2 regions of the Microbulbifer mixtoriginis genome follow, and region 1 is predicted to be linked to the other one. Evidence: riboswitches for the same ligand, from Rfam matches in the RefSeq annotation. Region 1 holds a riboswitch; the other holds the start of a gene.
The links. A riboswitch is a leader RNA that binds a small molecule or an ion and turns the genes downstream of it on or off. The one in region 1 is predicted to bind thiamine pyrophosphate.
Positions count from the first base shown of each region.

Region 2: another riboswitch for thiamine pyrophosphate. It lies ahead of ACJJI0_RS06735 (TonB-dependent receptor); the one in region 1 lies ahead of thiC (phosphomethylpyrimidine synthase ThiC).

Region 1 covers NZ_CP174285.1:9,430-18,111, reverse strand. The annotation lists gene thiE (thiamine phosphate synthase) at 1-441, opposite strand, end outside; gene ACJJI0_RS00070 (thiazole synthase) at 449-1,255, opposite strand; gene thiS (sulfur carrier protein ThiS) at 1,258-1,458, opposite strand; gene thiO (glycine oxidase ThiO) at 1,458-2,534, opposite strand; gene thiC (phosphomethylpyrimidine synthase ThiC) at 2,641-4,551, opposite strand; TPP riboswitch at 4,637-4,735, opposite strand; gene ACJJI0_RS00050 (SGNH/GDSL hydrolase family protein) at 5,009-5,935, shown strand; gene ACJJI0_RS00045 (thioredoxin domain-containing protein) at 6,014-7,582, opposite strand; gene ACJJI0_RS00040 (hypothetical protein) at 8,332-8,526, shown strand.
Region 2 covers NZ_CP174285.1:1,547,650-1,556,331, reverse strand. The annotation lists gene ACJJI0_RS06750 (phosphotransferase) at 1-783, opposite strand, end outside; gene pnuC (nicotinamide riboside transporter PnuC) at 883-1,554, opposite strand; gene ACJJI0_RS06740 (hypothetical protein) at 1,547-1,822, opposite strand; gene ACJJI0_RS06735 (TonB-dependent receptor) at 1,964-4,144, opposite strand; TPP riboswitch at 4,202-4,318, opposite strand; gene ACJJI0_RS06730 (nucleotidyltransferase domain-containing protein) at 4,937-5,737, shown strand; gene ACJJI0_RS06725 (IQM protein middle domain-containing protein) at 6,385-6,891, shown strand; gene ACJJI0_RS06720 (DUF934 domain-containing protein) at 7,082-7,630, opposite strand; gene ACJJI0_RS06715 (nitrite/sulfite reductase) at 7,614-8,682, opposite strand, start outside.

The DNA of each region.
Region 1 (8,682 bases):
GGGAGTGACCAGATCACACTGTGGCATCAACTGAGCCAACACCGTTGCGGTAATACTTCCTTCAGTGAGCCCGGCTCCATTGGTAGCAACTGCAACCGGGTCGTAAATAACCGGAACCGGCTGCACCGCTTGCAGCTGGCGCAGGAAATCTGCCACCGCAACAACTTGTTCAGCATTCGCTAGCAGACCGATTTTAATTGCGGCAGGAAATAGATCCCGCTGTAAAGCCTGTAACTGAGAACCCAAGACCTCTAGGGAAACTGCATTAATTGCAGTAACTTCCACCGTATTCTGTGCAGTATTGGCCGTGATAGCACTGCAACCATAGCAGCCGAGGTCGGCAAAAGTCAGCAGGTCCGCCTGAATGCCGGCGCCACCGCCGGAGTCACTGCCGGCAATGGTCCAGACAATTGGCTTTTTCAATTGGAGTTGATCGCGCATAAAAATACTAATCCTGCAATATGCTCTCTGCCTGCTGCCAGAAAGGCATATCAAGGGTGGGGGTGCTGGGGCTGGCAGTTTGACGCCTGAGCATCAAGCCGGCATTAAAGGCGGCGCGCCCGGATTCCACAGCCAGTTTAAAAGCATTAGCCATCAGTACCGGATCCTGGGCTTTTGCAATCGCGGTATTCAATAACACCGCATCAAAGCCCATCTCCAGTGCTTCTGCCGCCTGTGATGGCGCACCGATTCCCGCGTCAATAATAAGCGGTACATCACTCAGGCGCTCGCGCAGTGTTTGCAGGTTATATTTATTGAGTAGTCCCTGCCCAGTACCGATGGGAGCCCCCCAGGGCATTAATACCTCGCAACCCACATCCAAAAGTTTTCGACACAGAACCAGGTCATCTGTGCAATAAGGCAAAACCTTGAAGCCTAACTGAATTAATTCCCGCGCAGTTTCTACCAGACCAAAGGGGTCTGGCTGCAAATTGTAATCATCACCAATCACTTCCAGCTTGAGCCAATCGGTCTGGAAAATTTCCTGGGACATTTTTGCCAGCTCCACCGCTTCTCGCGGCGATTTACAACCGGCGGTATTGGGCAACAACTGACAACCGGACTCGCGAATATAATCCCAAAATCGATTGTCCTGCTGCTGTGCCGGATTTTGCCGGCGAAGAGACAAAGTAATAATTTCCGAAGCTGAGGCTTGCACGGATTCGCGCATAATCGCTGGGGAGGGATACAGAGCGGTGCCCACCAAAAGCCGGCTGTTAAATGTTTTTCCGTAAAGTGTTAATAGATCGCTCACCTTTACCCCCCCACTACCGGAGCAACAATATCCAGGCTATCGCCGTTATTTATCTGTGTATTGCTATATTCCGTACGGGGAATAAATCCACCGTTGATCGCAACGGCAAACGTTTCTCCGCGATAGCCGAGCTGCTGTAAAAGCGCAGAGAGTTTTAGCGGGGATTCAAGGCTCTGTGTTTCCCCATTAATTAGTACCTGCATCAAGCCACCTGTAACAGTTGTTGTGCCACTTGATTCTCCACTTGCTCCACGACTGCCGGCGCTAAAAGATAACCGTGACGGTAAAGGCCATTCACCCTAATCAGCCCATCCTCGCTGTGGATATAAGGCATATTATCCATAGTGGCGGGGCGACAATTTACGCGGGTCTCAACAATACGAGCCTCGGCAAAAGCCGGGTTGAGGGAGTAAAGCGCAGAAGACAATTCCATACTGGAGCGCACGGAAATGGGCGACTGGTCTTCGCTCTCAATTTCCGTGGCACCAATCACGGTGCGTCCATCGCTACGGGGTACAGCGTAGAGCTTATAGCGTGGGTGGAGCAGGCGCACTGGACGCTGCAAAACCACTTCCCGGGATTCCACCACCATCACCTCACCACGGACGCCGCGCAAGCCTTCAATCTGTCCCTTGGCACCGAGACCACGGCAGTCGATCACGCAATCAAATTGTTCGCGCTCCGAGTTCACAGAGATATACCCGGCTTCGCAATTTACCTTGCTGTGCTCTCGCAGAGTGACAGCACCTCGGTGCAACACCCTGAGTAACGCAGGCAATAGGCGGTGATTATTGATATCCGCCTCACCCCGCAGGTAAAGCCCCTGCTCAAAGCCATGTAAGGAGGGCTCTAATTTCGCTAAAGTATTGCTATCTAGTGGCTCCAGCTGCCCCCTGGCAGACTCGCCAAGCTTACCCTGTAGTTCCCGCAGAAATTGCAGCAGCTCGCTTTTATCCTTGCCATGCGCCACCAGGACTGAGCCCGCTCGGCGGTATTCCACGTCCTGCCCGCTCTGCTCCTCCAACTGCCGGACCCACTCAGACCAAAGCTCAAGGCTTTTTAACCCCAGGCTATAAATGTGTTTATTACTATGTACCAGCTCCGATAAAGGCGAGATCATTCCCGCAGCTGTCCAACAGGCTCCACCTTTTGATTCCGATAAGTTACCGGCCTCAAACAGGGTAATATCTACATCAAGCTGACAGAGCCTCCAGGCGAGTAATCGCCCCAACAGGCCGCCACCGGCAATAGCCACTTTGGCTTTGGTTTCGTTTGACACAGCTTACCTATCTTCACAATTCCAATTGGATACCAGCGATAGCAAGCTCCTTTTACATCACTGTATTTCTAATATGCTGGGGGAGTTACCCTCCCCCAACACCCGATCAGCCCTTGTGATAAATCTCGCTGCCCATTTCCTTAAATTTAACTGCCATCTCTTCCATCCCGCGTTCCGCCTCCTGTTTGGCTGCGTAATCACGCACGTCCTGAGTAATCTTCATAGAACAGAATTTAGGCCCACACATGGAGCAGAAATGCGCTACCTTGCCGGATTCCTTCGGCAGGGTTTCATCGTGATAAGAGCGTGCGCGCTCCGGGTCCAAACCGAGATTGAATTGGTCTTCCCAGCGAAATTCAAAGCGGGCTTTTGACAGAGCGTCATCGCGCTTCTGTGCCCATGGATGCCCCTTGGCCAGGTCTGCGGCATGGGCCGCAATCTTATAAGCCATCAGACCCTCTTTAACATCCTCTTTATTGGGTAGGCCCAGGTGCTCTTTCGGTGTCACATAGCAGAGCATGGCACAACCATAAGTGCCGATAAGTGCTGCACCGATGCCGGAAGTGATGTGGTCGTAACCGGGAGCAATATCTGTCGTTAATGGGCCAAGAGTATAGAAGGGGGCACCGTGGCAGTGCTTCAACTGCTCATCCATATTTTCTTTGATCTTATGGATAGCCACATGGCCAGGGCCTTCGATCATGGTCTGTATATCGTGCTTCCAGGCAACTTCGGTTAATTCACCCAGCGTATGCAGCTCACCGAACTGAGCTTCATCATTGGCATCGGCGATGGAGCCCGGACGCAGGCCATCACCAAGACTAAAGCTCACATCATAAGCTTTCATAATCTCGCAGATTTCCTCAAAGTGGGTATAGAGGAAATTCTCCTTGTGATGAGCGAGACACCATTTCGCCATGATGGAACCACCACGAGACACTATCCCGGTCATTCTTTTGGCTGTGAGTGGTACATAGCGCAAGAGCACACCGGCATGAATAGTGAAATAATCCACTCCCTGTTCCGCTTGCTCAATCAAGGTATCTCGGAAAACATCCCAGTTGAGGTCTTCAGCAATTCCATTTACTTTTTCCAATGCTTGGTAAATGGGTACGGTACCAATGGGGACTGGTGAGTTGCGCAGAATCCACTCGCGAGTTTCGTGGATATTGGCTCCGGTAGACAGATCCATTACCGTATCTGCCCCCCACTTGGTAGACCAAACCAGTTTTTCCACTTCCTCTTCAATGGAAGAGGTCACAGCGGAATTGCCGATATTTGCATTCACCTTACACAGAAAGTTGCGCCCGATAATCATCGGCTCCACTTCCGGGTGATTGATATTCGCTGGGATAATTGCGCGTCCTTCTGCAACTTCCCTACGAACAAATTCCGGCGTGATTTGTTCCGGGATGTAAATACCATCACGTGCTTTTTGGTATTCACTCTCACTCATCTCCGCCGCTAACTTTACGCGTCCCATATTTTCGCGGACTGCGACAAACTCCATCTCCGGCGTGATAACGCCACGGCGGGCATAGTGCATTTGCGATACATTACTTCCCTGCTTGGCTCGGCGCGGACTGGGAAGCTTTTCGAAGCGAATGTGATCCAGTCCCTGGGCCGCCATACGCTGCTGACTATAGGCCGCCTGGCGGGAATCCAGCTGTTCAGTATCTCCTCGTGCCTCTATCCAGCCTTTGCGTAGCTTGGGCAGACCTTGGCGTACATCGACTTTAAAATTGGGCTCTGAATATGGCCCGGAGGTATCGTATACGGTGAGAGGCGCGTTGGGCTCTAGAATAGGATTATCGGCATCTCCACCTACCACACTATCCCCAAGACAAATCTGGCGAGCGCCAACCTGGATACCAGGGGTTTCACCAGGCAAAAACACCTTGCGAGAATTGGGAAAAGACTGAACCGTGAGATTCTCAAGAAATTCTTTAGCGGAATCGCGACTGGCAGCGCGGGAGGACTTTCCGGCTTTACCGGATTGTTCAATGATCTCAGACATGCGTAACCTTAAAACTTGGGAATTTAAAGGTCGCAGCATCCAGGGCACTTACAAAGAGAAAAGACGCCAAACTGTAAAAAAACAGGCGACTTCAGATCTTGTTCCCTACGCGGGGGTTACCCCGATCAGGTTCAACGGATCTCGCAACAGCGATCTCAGCCCACAGGCACTCCGACAAGTAATGCGCAGTATAGAGGAAGCCATCGAATATGAATAGGTGGTCTATCAAAGAGCCGTATCTAGGTCTGACAACAACCATCATTTGAAGTGAAACCAAAATCACTTAATGTTCTCGACGACAGAATTTCAACATGCTTCAACTTATTAAAATCTGACCGGATAGTCTGGCGTATTCGCAGTAGCACCTCTCACCCACCAACCTAAACTCCTCAGGTTCACCGATATAGCTTTAAAACAATAACTATCTACGACGAGAGTCGGTGTGGGAGAAATCACAATGTGGAAAAGATACGGAGTTATAGCAGTCTTTTTTTTAAGTGTTATGTCGCTGCCATCAGTGATGGCAGCCCCGTCAAAATCTGTCGCTGCAGGAGACAGCATTACCATGGCATTCGGTGCAGACTGTACACGCAATAAGTATTTTTGGGACCTATTTTGCCTCCTGGGTGGAGATCAACCGGAACACTCTTGGTTTGATGGTGACAATAATTCTGTAGAAAGTATTTACGATAGATATAAAATTATTTCACCCAATATCGCTGCAAATAAAAAAGCGGCTGAATCCGGTGCCGAGATGCGTGGAGGTAATAAGAATTTTGCAGTGCAGGCCGATCGCATTTTGGCACAAACCAATGTGGCAGATCATGTTGAAATCGTTCTTGGCGGGAATGACATCTGCAACCGAGATTGTGCCGATCCAGCCAACTGTAATAACCCACTATATACCGACAATGAATGGCGCTCAGCTGTTCAAGCCGGCTTGGATAAACTCGTCGACGGCCTTCCCAATGGCTCCACCATTCTGCTCGGATCTGTACCTAGGGTACAGGATCTTCGTGGAGCAGGCCTGGAAAAGCAGGCGGAAAACTCCCGAGTAGACTGTGAAAACGTTTGGTCAACATTTGGTATCTGCCGAATTGCAACCAACGGCGGTATCATGAACGGAGAGGACTTCACCACCCGCTATAATGCGATTACTGCAGCCCAGCGGCGTTACAACGAGATTCTTGCCGAAGAAGCCGAAAGTTACAATGGTGTTAATGGTGTTGAGGTTATAGCGGAATACACTGGTGAAGATGAGGTAAATGCTGGGACTTTCCAGTTTGGAAAGGACGATGTGGGTGGTGGAGACTGTTTCCATCCCAGTGTACAAGGCCAAAATATCGTTGCCGATATCTTTTGGCAGGGTAATCCCGATAAGTAAATAACTTCCCTAATCGGTGAACATTGGGCTCTCTGACTAGAGCTTTCATGAGTGCCCAAGTTTATCTCACAGCCTAAACTATTCTCTTTCTGTGTTTGAATTTTTCTCAAAGTAGCTAAACTCTTCAACTACATACTGTATACGTTGTGGTAGTCCCTTTCTCATAAAGACCACATCAATAAGCTGGCCACTAGAAAGCGCATCCCACAATTTATTTTGACCGCTATGTACCCAACTATCATTCACTCTCAGTAATACATCATTTTCTTGAAAACCCAAGGCAGTGAAGAACTCATTATCTGCGACACCTTCAAGTCGCATCAAATGGTGTCCCTCAACTTCCAATTCGGCCTCGGTAAACTTAGCCTCCAAAGCCTGTCGCTGCTCCAAGTGACGACTTAACCAAGCCTGCCCTAGAGTCAGCACACCAGAAGAGGCTATCAACTTGCGGGTTCCAGGGCCCAATGGCTGCTCTATACGTCGCTTCAACTCCTCACTTTGTCCATGAGTGTAGGTGAGTAAAACCTCAGCGCCCTCTCTCCCCTTTAAGGGTAACTTTTCCAGTCCGCCTCTACTCTCTATCACTGCGAAATTAGAGTGGATGCGCAACAATAAAATATTGTCTGAAATTTTTTGCCCTGCACTGAAATACTCCGCAGTAGCTTCCTTTACTGCAATCAAAGCTTTCGACTTACCTTCTACAGTTGATTCGCTAACCCCCAGTAACATTAGTGGCAATCTGGTAGTCGGCAAATTTCTATCATCAATCGTTTCGCTATCCTTCCATCTATACTTTTCTTTTGATTTTATCCCCATAGATTGCAGTTCTTTATCCACCCAAAAAGCATACTGCTCAAAGTTACGCATCCCTTTCAGATACAACCCATTAATAAAAATGACCGGTACATTTTTAAGACCAAGATCTAGTGCACGATCCCGGGACCCTACTACGGAATCTTTTGGGCTATCACTGGATAAGCAATCTTCAAAAAGATGAATATCTAATTGCAATTGCTTGGCCAACTGAAGGTAAGTATCACTATCAAACTCAGGAGTTAGAACATACAAGGCATCGTGATACTCCCAAAACTTATTCTGCACCGCCGCACAACGCGCTGCAGATGCAGCTTGAATTCCTTCACGATGAAATTTAAGCGGAAAATCAAAGTGCGTTTGACGAACCCACCCCTTATAAACCTCTAGTAGACGACGTATTACAGGCTGTATCGCTTTGCAATGTGGAGATTGGAAAGAACAATACATCTCCAAGGTGACTGGAGCATCCTGATTACCCCTAATAAATTTAGAACTCTCGGGCAATTGAATTCGTGGCGGCTCGGGCAACTTCAGATAAATCTCTATATCACCCCTCTTCGAGCTGAAATTAGCTTTTTCATTCACCAAGGCATTCAGCCTAGCCAAACGCAAATTATATTTTTGCTCTGCAATATCATAAAAAGCCAGCTGTAAATCATTATCCAAATCCTGTAATGTAATATTATTACGACCAATACGCGCCACCACTTCAGAGTCGACATCTAGTTTAGCATTTAGCGCAGCCTTTCTTTCGTCTTTTCCACATGAAGAAAAAACAAATGCAAAACTCATTAGTAAAATCATTCGGAATCGTAATTTAACTTTTTTCACTATAATTCCCCATTTCCCATGTCGATCCTAACAAGCTCCTAGCCCACGACCTAATAATTACAAAATAAGCGCCAAAATCACCCTAAAACTGAGATGTTTATTCATTTATCCATCAACAATTTCTTTAGGGCGCGGCACCTAATAGGACGGTAAAGTTAAACGCCATCACTGTCAGCGTCTTCAGATAACATCTACAAACTGATCGACATTTATTGAAAATCTGGCCAGATTCCAGCTTGCAAATTTATTTATGACAGTTATGTATGGCCTGGCAACTGGGAACCCCGGTGTCTGCTATGGAACACTTGGACCAGAAGCTACTAATATGCCAGTGGAAATCGCCGATACGTAAGCGGATAGCACGCCTCTCGTTCCCATCAGTGCTAAAGCTGGTATCGACGGGCTTTATAAAGAAACGTATCAATATATTGCTCTAATAAAGATGCTTGGGCTCATCACCAACTCATCAAAAATGATGATAAATCCAGAATCCACTTCCGAGCTCATACGTGCAGCTTTCAAAACCTCACAGGAAGATCAACCAAGAGCCTATTATCTGTGTGTGTTCCCGAAGACATTGTAGATATGGTGGCACCTAATAATAAGTGGCCCTGCTTGTTGACACCATACTAAATCCCACCCCACCAATCGCAAACATCTAAAATTCGATGGAAATATTAAACAGCACCAAAAGACCTCTTATCCTTGTAGGTCATGGAACAGTTCAAGCCAACACCTAAAATGCTTAGATTCAATTCTCCGAGGATCTAAATATGGCTGTCGCCAGTACATTCCCTGAAAAAGGCACAATACCAGAGGACCATCCAAACTCACTAGGAGTTATGGACTTTATAGTTCACGACTATGTCAATTTTGGATTTGATACTACCGATGCTGTTATCTTTGTTGACTATGAGCTGCAGGAGATGCCCTATTTCGTATAAACCCAAGTGCAGAAAAAATTATCTATATCCATAATTCCCCAGCAGATGCTGACACCTACTTTAACATTAGCCATGGTATAGAAGCCAACACCCCCTTTCTTTACAAAAGTTGAGCAAATATACAAAAGCCAAGTCTGGTCAGCGAAGATTACAAAA
Region 2 (8,682 bases), 1.5 Mb from region 1:
GGATACAGCTAACTCCAATATCGCCTGGCATTGAGATTCGATGGTGCTTGAGTCACCGGGGATTTTTTTTGCACTCCATTGCAGTGCATGCCAAAGTACACATAGATATTTATAGATTAGCCGCCAATGGTACAGGCGCTGCCTGTCATCTCCATTTGGTGGGCGATGGAGATAATTGACCAGTAGCTGTTGTTGCTCAGCAGGGGACAGTTGGTGCTCTTCAATCAAAGCAGCAAGGTCATAAAATCGATCTCCCATGGAAGCATATTCCCAGTCGATTGCGATTAGCTCCCCGCTGGTACTTTCGATCAGGTTTTCTTTGGTTAGGTCATTATGACAGAGACCGGGAGTATCACTTACAGCCTTTAAAGCGCTAATACTGCTGGATAGTTCACGGTGTAATTGTTTAAGACGTGGGTAGAAATTTGCTTGAGTATTAATCGATGACCAATAGCGGTCTATTTTCTGCTCAATATCCAGTTGGTTCTTAACCGGCGGGAGAGAGTGAATACTATTAAGCCGTTTGGCAAGTCGCTCCAAAGCGCTGGGGCCCTCTTTGTGCCAGGGCTGGCCTTGGATAAACCTTGTTACCAAATAGTGATATTGAGGGTCACAATAGACAAGGGGAGCACAGAGCCCGGCGCGAGTGGCCTGGTTGAGGACTTGGGCCTCTGTTACTCGGTCGAGATCCAGCGCTTGGCTAAGTGGGGAGTTATGGCGAATAACCAGGAGCTCTTCCCCTGATGAAACTAAATAGGTTCGATTGGTCTGCCCACCTGCCAAGGTCCGTATAAACCTAGGCCTGGACTGGCTCCACTGATGCCAGTCGCAGGGAATGATGTCGCTTAGGCTTTGGCGCATAGGTATAGAGAGGGCGAATTGCTACTGTAAAGCGGCGGAGGCTTGTTTTCCCGTTAAAGAGGTTAGCCCGGGCTGCTCGGCCTGATTTTGCTTATTGTAGATGGATCTCCACTGGAAAAAACCAATAACAACCAATACCACGTAGAGCAAAAAGAGGAACGCAGTCAGGTAGAGCCCTCTATCCAGGTAAAGGTAGATGGAGGCCCCATCCACTACAATCCAGTAGATCCAGTTCTCCAAAACTTTGCGGGTCACCATGTAGGTGGTCACCACAGCTCCCAAAGTGGTGAAAGAATCGAGATAGGGTAGGGCGGCACTGGTAAAGTTATCTAGCAGATAACCGAATACCAGGGTTAGCAGGAAAACACCACTAATCACTATCAAGTGGGTTTGCAGTGACCAGCGATGAATTCTTAAATCTTTGTTTTTATCCTCGTGATGACGCCATTGCCACCAGCCAAAAATCGCCATGCCCAGGTAGAACACTTGCAGTGCTGATTCCATTAGCAGGCTGACATCCCAAAATAAAACTAAATAGATTGCCGTGCTGATAAAGGCAGCATACCAGCAGCTGATTTTCTCGCGCATCGCCAATAACAGGTAAGCAAGGGCGAGAACAACAGCTGCCACTTCCCAAAGAGACATGGCTGCAATTGAGGTGCGCAGAATTTCTAGGAACTCTGAGTTAAGCATGGGGTTTTGCCGGGGCTAGGTCGCCATCAATAAATTTACAAACAAAAATAGCGCGTCCAAACTGCTCATAGGATTTGCGCATTTCTATTTTGAGAACATCCATTAGCAAATCATATTCGCCAAATACCTGAGTGCTCATAGTGTTAGTGATTACTCTCAGGCCTGAATGGCTATTCAGGCGTTCAATAAAGGCTCGAATACTGGGTATGTACTCATCTTTGAGGGGGTACATGCTGATTTCTGCGGAGAGCTGCATAGCTTTTCTCATTATTCACCGAGATCCAGGGGGTAACTATCCTTGGCTCCTATCTATCCAACCCGATTAAGTCCGTGAATTATCAGATAGCTATGTATCTGATAATTCACGGGCGTTAACCATTGGCTATTTGCTAAATTACAAGGTGTCCTATTAGAAAGTATAAGTACCGGTTACACCGGCAATGCGGGGCTCACCCTGTTGATAGTAAGGTTCAGGAGCGTAGAAATTGGCTGGATTGTTGCCATAATCATTACTGAAATAGAAACCTCTGGTGTAATAGTCTTCATTAGCCAGATTTCTCCCCCAAAGAGAGACTTCCCAGTTATCAGCCCGATAAGTGAGGCGGGCGTTGAGCAACTCGTATGCAGTGGATTTTTCATTGTGGCTATTGGAGAAATAAAACTCATCCTTGCCCTCCAATTCCAGACGCAGTACCCAGTGAGCACTAAGATCAATCTCGGTGCCAGTGAAGAACTGATAGCTTGGCGCATGAGCTACATCACGTCCATCCAGATTTACCGGAGATAGTACCGTGCCGGTTTCTTCATCCTTTTCTGTATCCACGTGGGTGCTGCTTATAAAGTTAACAAACTCGGCGTTTAGCCAGCCTGCAGAAGCGAAGAGGCGCACAGTATCCGTGGCCTGGAAATTTATTTCCGCCTCAAAGCCGAAAGTTTCACCACCTGCTGCATTGCCCAGGTATTCCCTAAACTTTTTACTTTCTGGATTAAAGAGTGATTGTTTGGCTTGAACATCGCTGCGGTCTTGGTAGAAAGCCGCTAGCTGCGCCTGTAGGCGGTTATCCAGCCAGTTGCCTTTAGCGCCGAGTTCGTAGTTAAGCAAATGCTCTGTATCGAACTCGAACATTTCCCTGTAAGTGTCTTCATTACCCGCGAACTCTGCGATGATCGCACCGTTCACACCCCCTGCCTTATAGCCGCGTGAAACGGTGGCGTACAGTAGCGTGTCTTCAGAATAATGATATTCCAGGGTTATATTTCCACCCCATAAATCCTCATTGCTATCTGCCTTAGTGGAATAGGAATCAGAATAATCCGCGCTGCGTTTTTCCAGGCGAAGCCCGGTAATCAGGTTGAGAGTGTCGGTTAGTGTGGTGCTCAGCTGTCCGTAAACAGCGCTGTTTTTGGTATCAAACTCACTGCTAAAAAAACTGTATTCCGTGATTGTGCCTTCAGTTTTTCCTGAAGTCTGCAGGAGGTCTTCTTGCTCATGACGATGATAAACCCCCAGTACCCAGCTAGTGCGCCTCGCAAAGAGTTTGGAGCTTTCAGTGGAGAGCAGGCGTAAATCCAGGCTGGTGTTGTCTTTGTCCCGCTGGTAATTGTCAGTTTGGCTGTATTCCCAAGGGTGAAATCCGATATAGCTCCAGTCCTCATCGTATCCGTATTCGGTATCGGAATTGGCATGGCTTAGGGTGGCTTCAAGAGTGAAATTCTCGTTACCAGACCACTGCCCAGTTAAAGCGCCAGCCCAGCTTTCCTGCTGGTCCCGACCGGGCTTGTCGGAGAGGGTCTTGCGGGTATTGTATAGAGAGAAGGCATCGTAGCCGTTATCGGCGTCAAGGTAGAAAAGGGTGAGGCCGAGTTTTAAATCGTCACTGGGAGAATAGGCCAGCTTACCGCGCAGTACGGATTCATCAATATTGTTGGTGTCATCACGGCCCAGGTACTGATTTTCCATATAGCCGTCGGACTTTCGCTCGCTGGCGGCTATACGGTAGCCAAGCTGCTCAGTCAGGCTGCCGCTGCCAATGGCGGTTAGGCTACGACCACCGTATTCGCTCAACTCGGCGGAGACTTTGCCCGTTGTTTCTGAAGTGGGCGCGGCACTGCGCATATTGACCAGGCCTGCTAGGGCATTGGCGCCATACAAGGTGCCTTGCGGGCCTCGTAGAATCTCGACTTGTTCTATGTCCAGGGTGTTGGCGGCCAGGCCAAGGCCTGTGAAGTCGATACCATCAATAACCAAGCCGACTGAAGGGTTTACTGGGTCGATAAATTGGCTGCGTTCACCGATACCGCGAACCTGGATAAAGCGCCCCCGTGAGGCGCCCGTAGAAAAATTGACATTAGGTGCCATGTTCAGGAGTTGGTCCAGGTTGCCAGCTCCGCGCGCCTCAATACTGCTGGTGCCGATTACACTGACACTGCCGGGTAGATCTAGCAGGTTGGTATCACGTAATTGAGCTGTCACTACCACTTCCTCAAGCCCGCCCTCCATGGGCTTAGCGGCCATTGCTAGCCCAGCGGACAGGCCAGCCACAAGGCCGATAGATTGAGCAATCGGGCGGATTGTGAACAGTTTTTTCATGGTTCTCTCTCGAATCAACACTAATGAAAGAGACCCGGAGAGCGACGAGGGGAGGGCTTTGGCACGCCTACCTATTCCTACGCCGGTATTAACCGGATCAGGTTCAAGGGTTTGCTTAAGGTGATCTTCTTGATCCCTTTGCATCTCAGGCCTTGGCCACCCCTTAGGTTTTTGCGGGCGCGATGATAGCAGATGTTTCGCCTTTTATGGGCAGGAAGGCGTTTTTGATTGAGATTAGGCCGCCTGGCTATGGGGGGCAGAAGTATTGGTATTGAAGGATATCCAATATAATTTTAGTTTTCGGTTGCCAGGCTATGGCTAGATTTAGGTGTTGGAGTAACAGTGAAAAATTGTCCCGATTGTAATGAGAAGCCTATCTCTCTGATTGGCTGGTGTAGTGGTCTCAACTCGATAAAATGTGTCTGTAAAAGCTGCGGTTTGAATTTGTCAGCAAATTTTGTCACTTGGCTTGTAATGTTTGTCATTGTTGTAATGATGGGTGCAGTTGCTTATACCGCATTAGTTCACTTTGATGTGCATTTTAAGCAGGACCGCTGATTACTGATTGGTTTGATCTCTATCCCAGTGCTTATCGGATAGTTGCTGGGGTATTTGGTTGGTGGCTACAAGGTGCAGAAAAGGGGCGGTAAGTAGAGTAGGGTATATGCAAGTATTCATCGTGTGGTGACTTCCTACGTTGAAGGGGCTAATAGTGGCATTTCAAAGGCAGTGTCACTCTCTTGAATAGTAACTTTTGTCCATTGCCCATGGTAGATTGGTAGAGAGAAATTGATGGAATTGGTAGTACAAGAAAAGTTAAAAGCACTTGAAGCTGAGAAAGGTATAGAAATTTTATATGCCTGTGAGTCTGGTAGTCGGGCGTGGGGCTTTGAGTCGCCGGATAGTGATTGGGATGTACGTTTTATTTACAAGCGAGATCTTAACCACTATTTGACACTTGGGACTCCAAGAGATGTCGTAGAAGTGCCTTTCGATAAGACCTTGGGGGATGAGCTTGACCTTGTTGGCTGGGATATCAATAAAACCCTGGGACTGTTAAGGGGCAGCAATCCGACATTAATCGAGTGGCTGTTTTCACCAAAAGTGTATTTCAAACGGCAAGAGGTTTTGGATGAACTTCGGAGCCTGGCACTCAAGTGTTGGCAGCCGCGGGCCTTAGCGCATCACTATATCAGCATGGGGTTTAACTGTTATACAAAATTTGTGCAAGAAAAGGACGCAGGGGTTAAGGAAATTAAGGTTAAAAAGCTGTTATATGTAATACGCTCAATTCTGAATGTACTTTATATAAAAAGATTTCTGTCAATCCCTCCAGTCAACTTTATGCAAATGTGCGAAGAATTACTAGAGGATGATCAAGAGGAATGGCTATTCAAGCTGATACTCAATTTGATTGAGCAGAAAAAAGGGTTGGATGAAGGCAGTTTTGTGATTCTGGATGCTCAACTTGATGATTGGATTAATGCCAAGCTGGATCGCGGAGTGGCTAACTCAATTGAAGAACGACCTAAATTAGATTTGCAAAGTTTTGATAAGGTTTTTCATTGGGTGCTTGGTGTAAATCTTAAGTGATATTTCTTTAAAGTTTGGGGCCTGGCTGATTCAGCTTGGATAGTGGGTATTTTATTCTCGGCTTTTCAGTTCTATTTTTTTCGAGCTTAAGTTAGTTCATTTTCCAAAAAATCAACAAAGACTTTTGTTTTGGTTGGCATAGCTCTACCGCTTGGAATTAGGGCGCTTACCGGTGGTCCTGGCGCTACTTTTTCAGGGGACAGTTGAACAATTTCACCATTCCGGATGGATGTAAATGGTTTGGTTAAGCATCCTGTAGTTTTCTCAGTAGATATTGCTTGTATTGTAAATGCAACTCAAGCATCAAGTTTTCTTCTTTCTATTTCATGGGAGGCCAGCTTTTATCATGACTCTCTTTTAAATAATGGTTTAAAAATTTCTGGCTGCCATTACATGGTCTTACAGGTGAAGGGTAATTTCCACATTGAGACATTTTAAAACTCATAGTGTTCATTAGTTGTTCATGCTGCTTTCCATATTCTTTCAGTGAACTTTAGGGAGATCCCCTGTTTCAACTTTATTCACCGGATGGAAGGAAGCATCTTATGACTGAGGCAGAGAAAAGACAGAGAGCAAGAAGTCGCTGGAGACATTTGCGTTCTACATTGAAAACGCTGGGGCTTTTAGGTCGCTCAAGGGGGGCAAAAATGGTAGCCACTCCTTATTGGCCGGAAGTTCATCATCCCAACCACCAGGCGACCCATGGCCGTAATGGCAATGTCCGCTATCTCTCCGACCGGGATAGGCAGAAACATCTGGCCACATTTACAGGAAACATGCTGGTTATTCCTCCGCAAAGAAGGTTTGAGCTGGGTATCCTGCAAAACACTGCGGGCAACATAATTTATGTTGTGGATTCACAGCGTAATTTCTATGTCGGAAGAAAAAATTTAGGTCATTTCCATCATTCCTCATTTCTGGCTGGTGGGTCGGTGTTGGGGGCGGGGACCATTGTGCTGGGTGCTGGTTATCAAATACTTGAGGTCAATAACCACAGTGGCCACTACAGGCCAGGTGCCCGGGAATTGAAGCGGGTGGCGCTTGCTATTAGTACGCTCGGTGGGGATTTGAATCAGATACCATTTCGTGTATCGGGGGCTGGGCCCGATGTTGTTTATGGTAATGGGTTGGCACTTCTCGACGCGGCGATCTAGTTGGTTTGGTTGGTGCTTAATAGGAGGGAAGCTGGAAAGGGCTTGGGTCGACCTCGGTTTTCTGTATATGAGATTTGTGAGGGGGTTCAGGCAAGGTATTTAATTGGGGAAATAGAAGAGGACAATGCCGGGGTAGAAGCAGTGTGCCCTTGCCAATGTGGACAGGGGCACACTCAGTCGAGTATCGACCTTAGAAGCGTCTGCGGAACATTGGCAGAGGTTGATCTACACCGGACTGATAGCTGTCCCCAAAATCCTGTAGGGATTCTTTCAGGCTGGTGAGGGATTGGTTGCCTTCAAAGGCGTAGGCGTTAAAGCCACAGCGCTGCAGGTAAGTGAGCTGGTCGCGCATAAAGCCACCCACCGCACGCAGCTCCCCTTTAAAGCCAAAGCGCTCGCGCAGCATACGGCCGGCGGTAAAGCCACGGCCATCGGCAAATGCCGGGAAGTTAACTGCGATCAACGGAAAATTATTCGCCTCGTTGCCGATAAGCTCAGCACCTTCGTCGCTGTCTATCCAGACCCCTACTTCTGCACTGCGTTCTGCCAGGGCCTCCCGATGGGCTAACCACTGGCGCAGCGGTAGGATCAGCTTGCCGGAGGGCAGGGTATTTGGATCAATGGTTCCCTCTTCCTCCAGTTGCGGTAGTAGCTGCCAATCATTGGCGCTGACCTCACCATTGAGAATTAGCTCGGAGGGGTTGCCCGGCTGTGGGCCCAGCTTAACTGGCTTTGGCATAGACTCTCTCCTTGAAGGGCTGCAGGCCGATGCGGTTATAGGTGTCGATAAAGGGCTCTTCTGTCTGGCGCTGTTCGATGTAGAGATCGAGGATCTTGCCGATCACCCCGGTAACTTCTGCACGAGAGAAGCTGGGGCCCAGTACCTTGGCCAGACTGGCTTCGTTGGAAGCACTGCCGCCTAGTTGTATCTGGTAGAACTCCTCGCCTTTCTTGTCCACACCGAGGATGCCGATATGGCCCACATGGTGGTGACCACAGGCATTCATACAGCCGGAAATGTTCAGATTCAGATCGCCCAGGTCGTAGAGGTAATCCATATCGTCGAATTGGCGCTGAATGGCTTCGGCGACTGGGATCGACTTGGCGTTGGCCAGGGAGCAGTAGTCGCCGCCGGGACAGCAAATCATATCGGTGAGAGTGCCAATATTGGGTGTGGCGAAGCCGTGTTTGCGCGCCTGTTGCCACAGTTCGTACAGTTGGCCCTGTTCCACATCGGCCAATACCACGTTTTGGTCGTGGGTGGCACGGGCTTCGCCGAAACTGTAAGCATCGGCCAGATCGGCGATGGCCTCAAGCTGGCGGTCGGTGACATCACCAGGGGGCACACCCGTTGGCTTGGTGGAGAGCTTGATAGCACGGTAACCCGGTACTCGGTGAGGGTAAGTATTGCGCTCCAGCCAGCGCGCAAAAGCCTTGTCGCTATCAGCCTGCTGCTGCAGGGCTGCCTCGCTGGCTGTACCATCAAAGCTCTTGTAGTCAGGCTCGGTAAAGAAGGACTTGGCCCACTGCAGAGCTTCTGGGGTCAATTTCTCTACCCCGTCTTTAATGTGCTGCCACTCTTCTTCCACGCGGCGGCCAAATTCTTCGGGGCCTAGGGCTTTCACCAGAATCTTGATGCGCGCCTTGTATTTGTTATCACGACGGCCCAGCTGGTTGTATACCCGTACAATCGCCTCCAGATAGGAGAGCAGATCTTCCTCCGGCAGGAAATCGCGGATGGTTTCGGCGATAACCGGCGTGCGGCCCTGACCGCCGCCGACAAGCACCTGG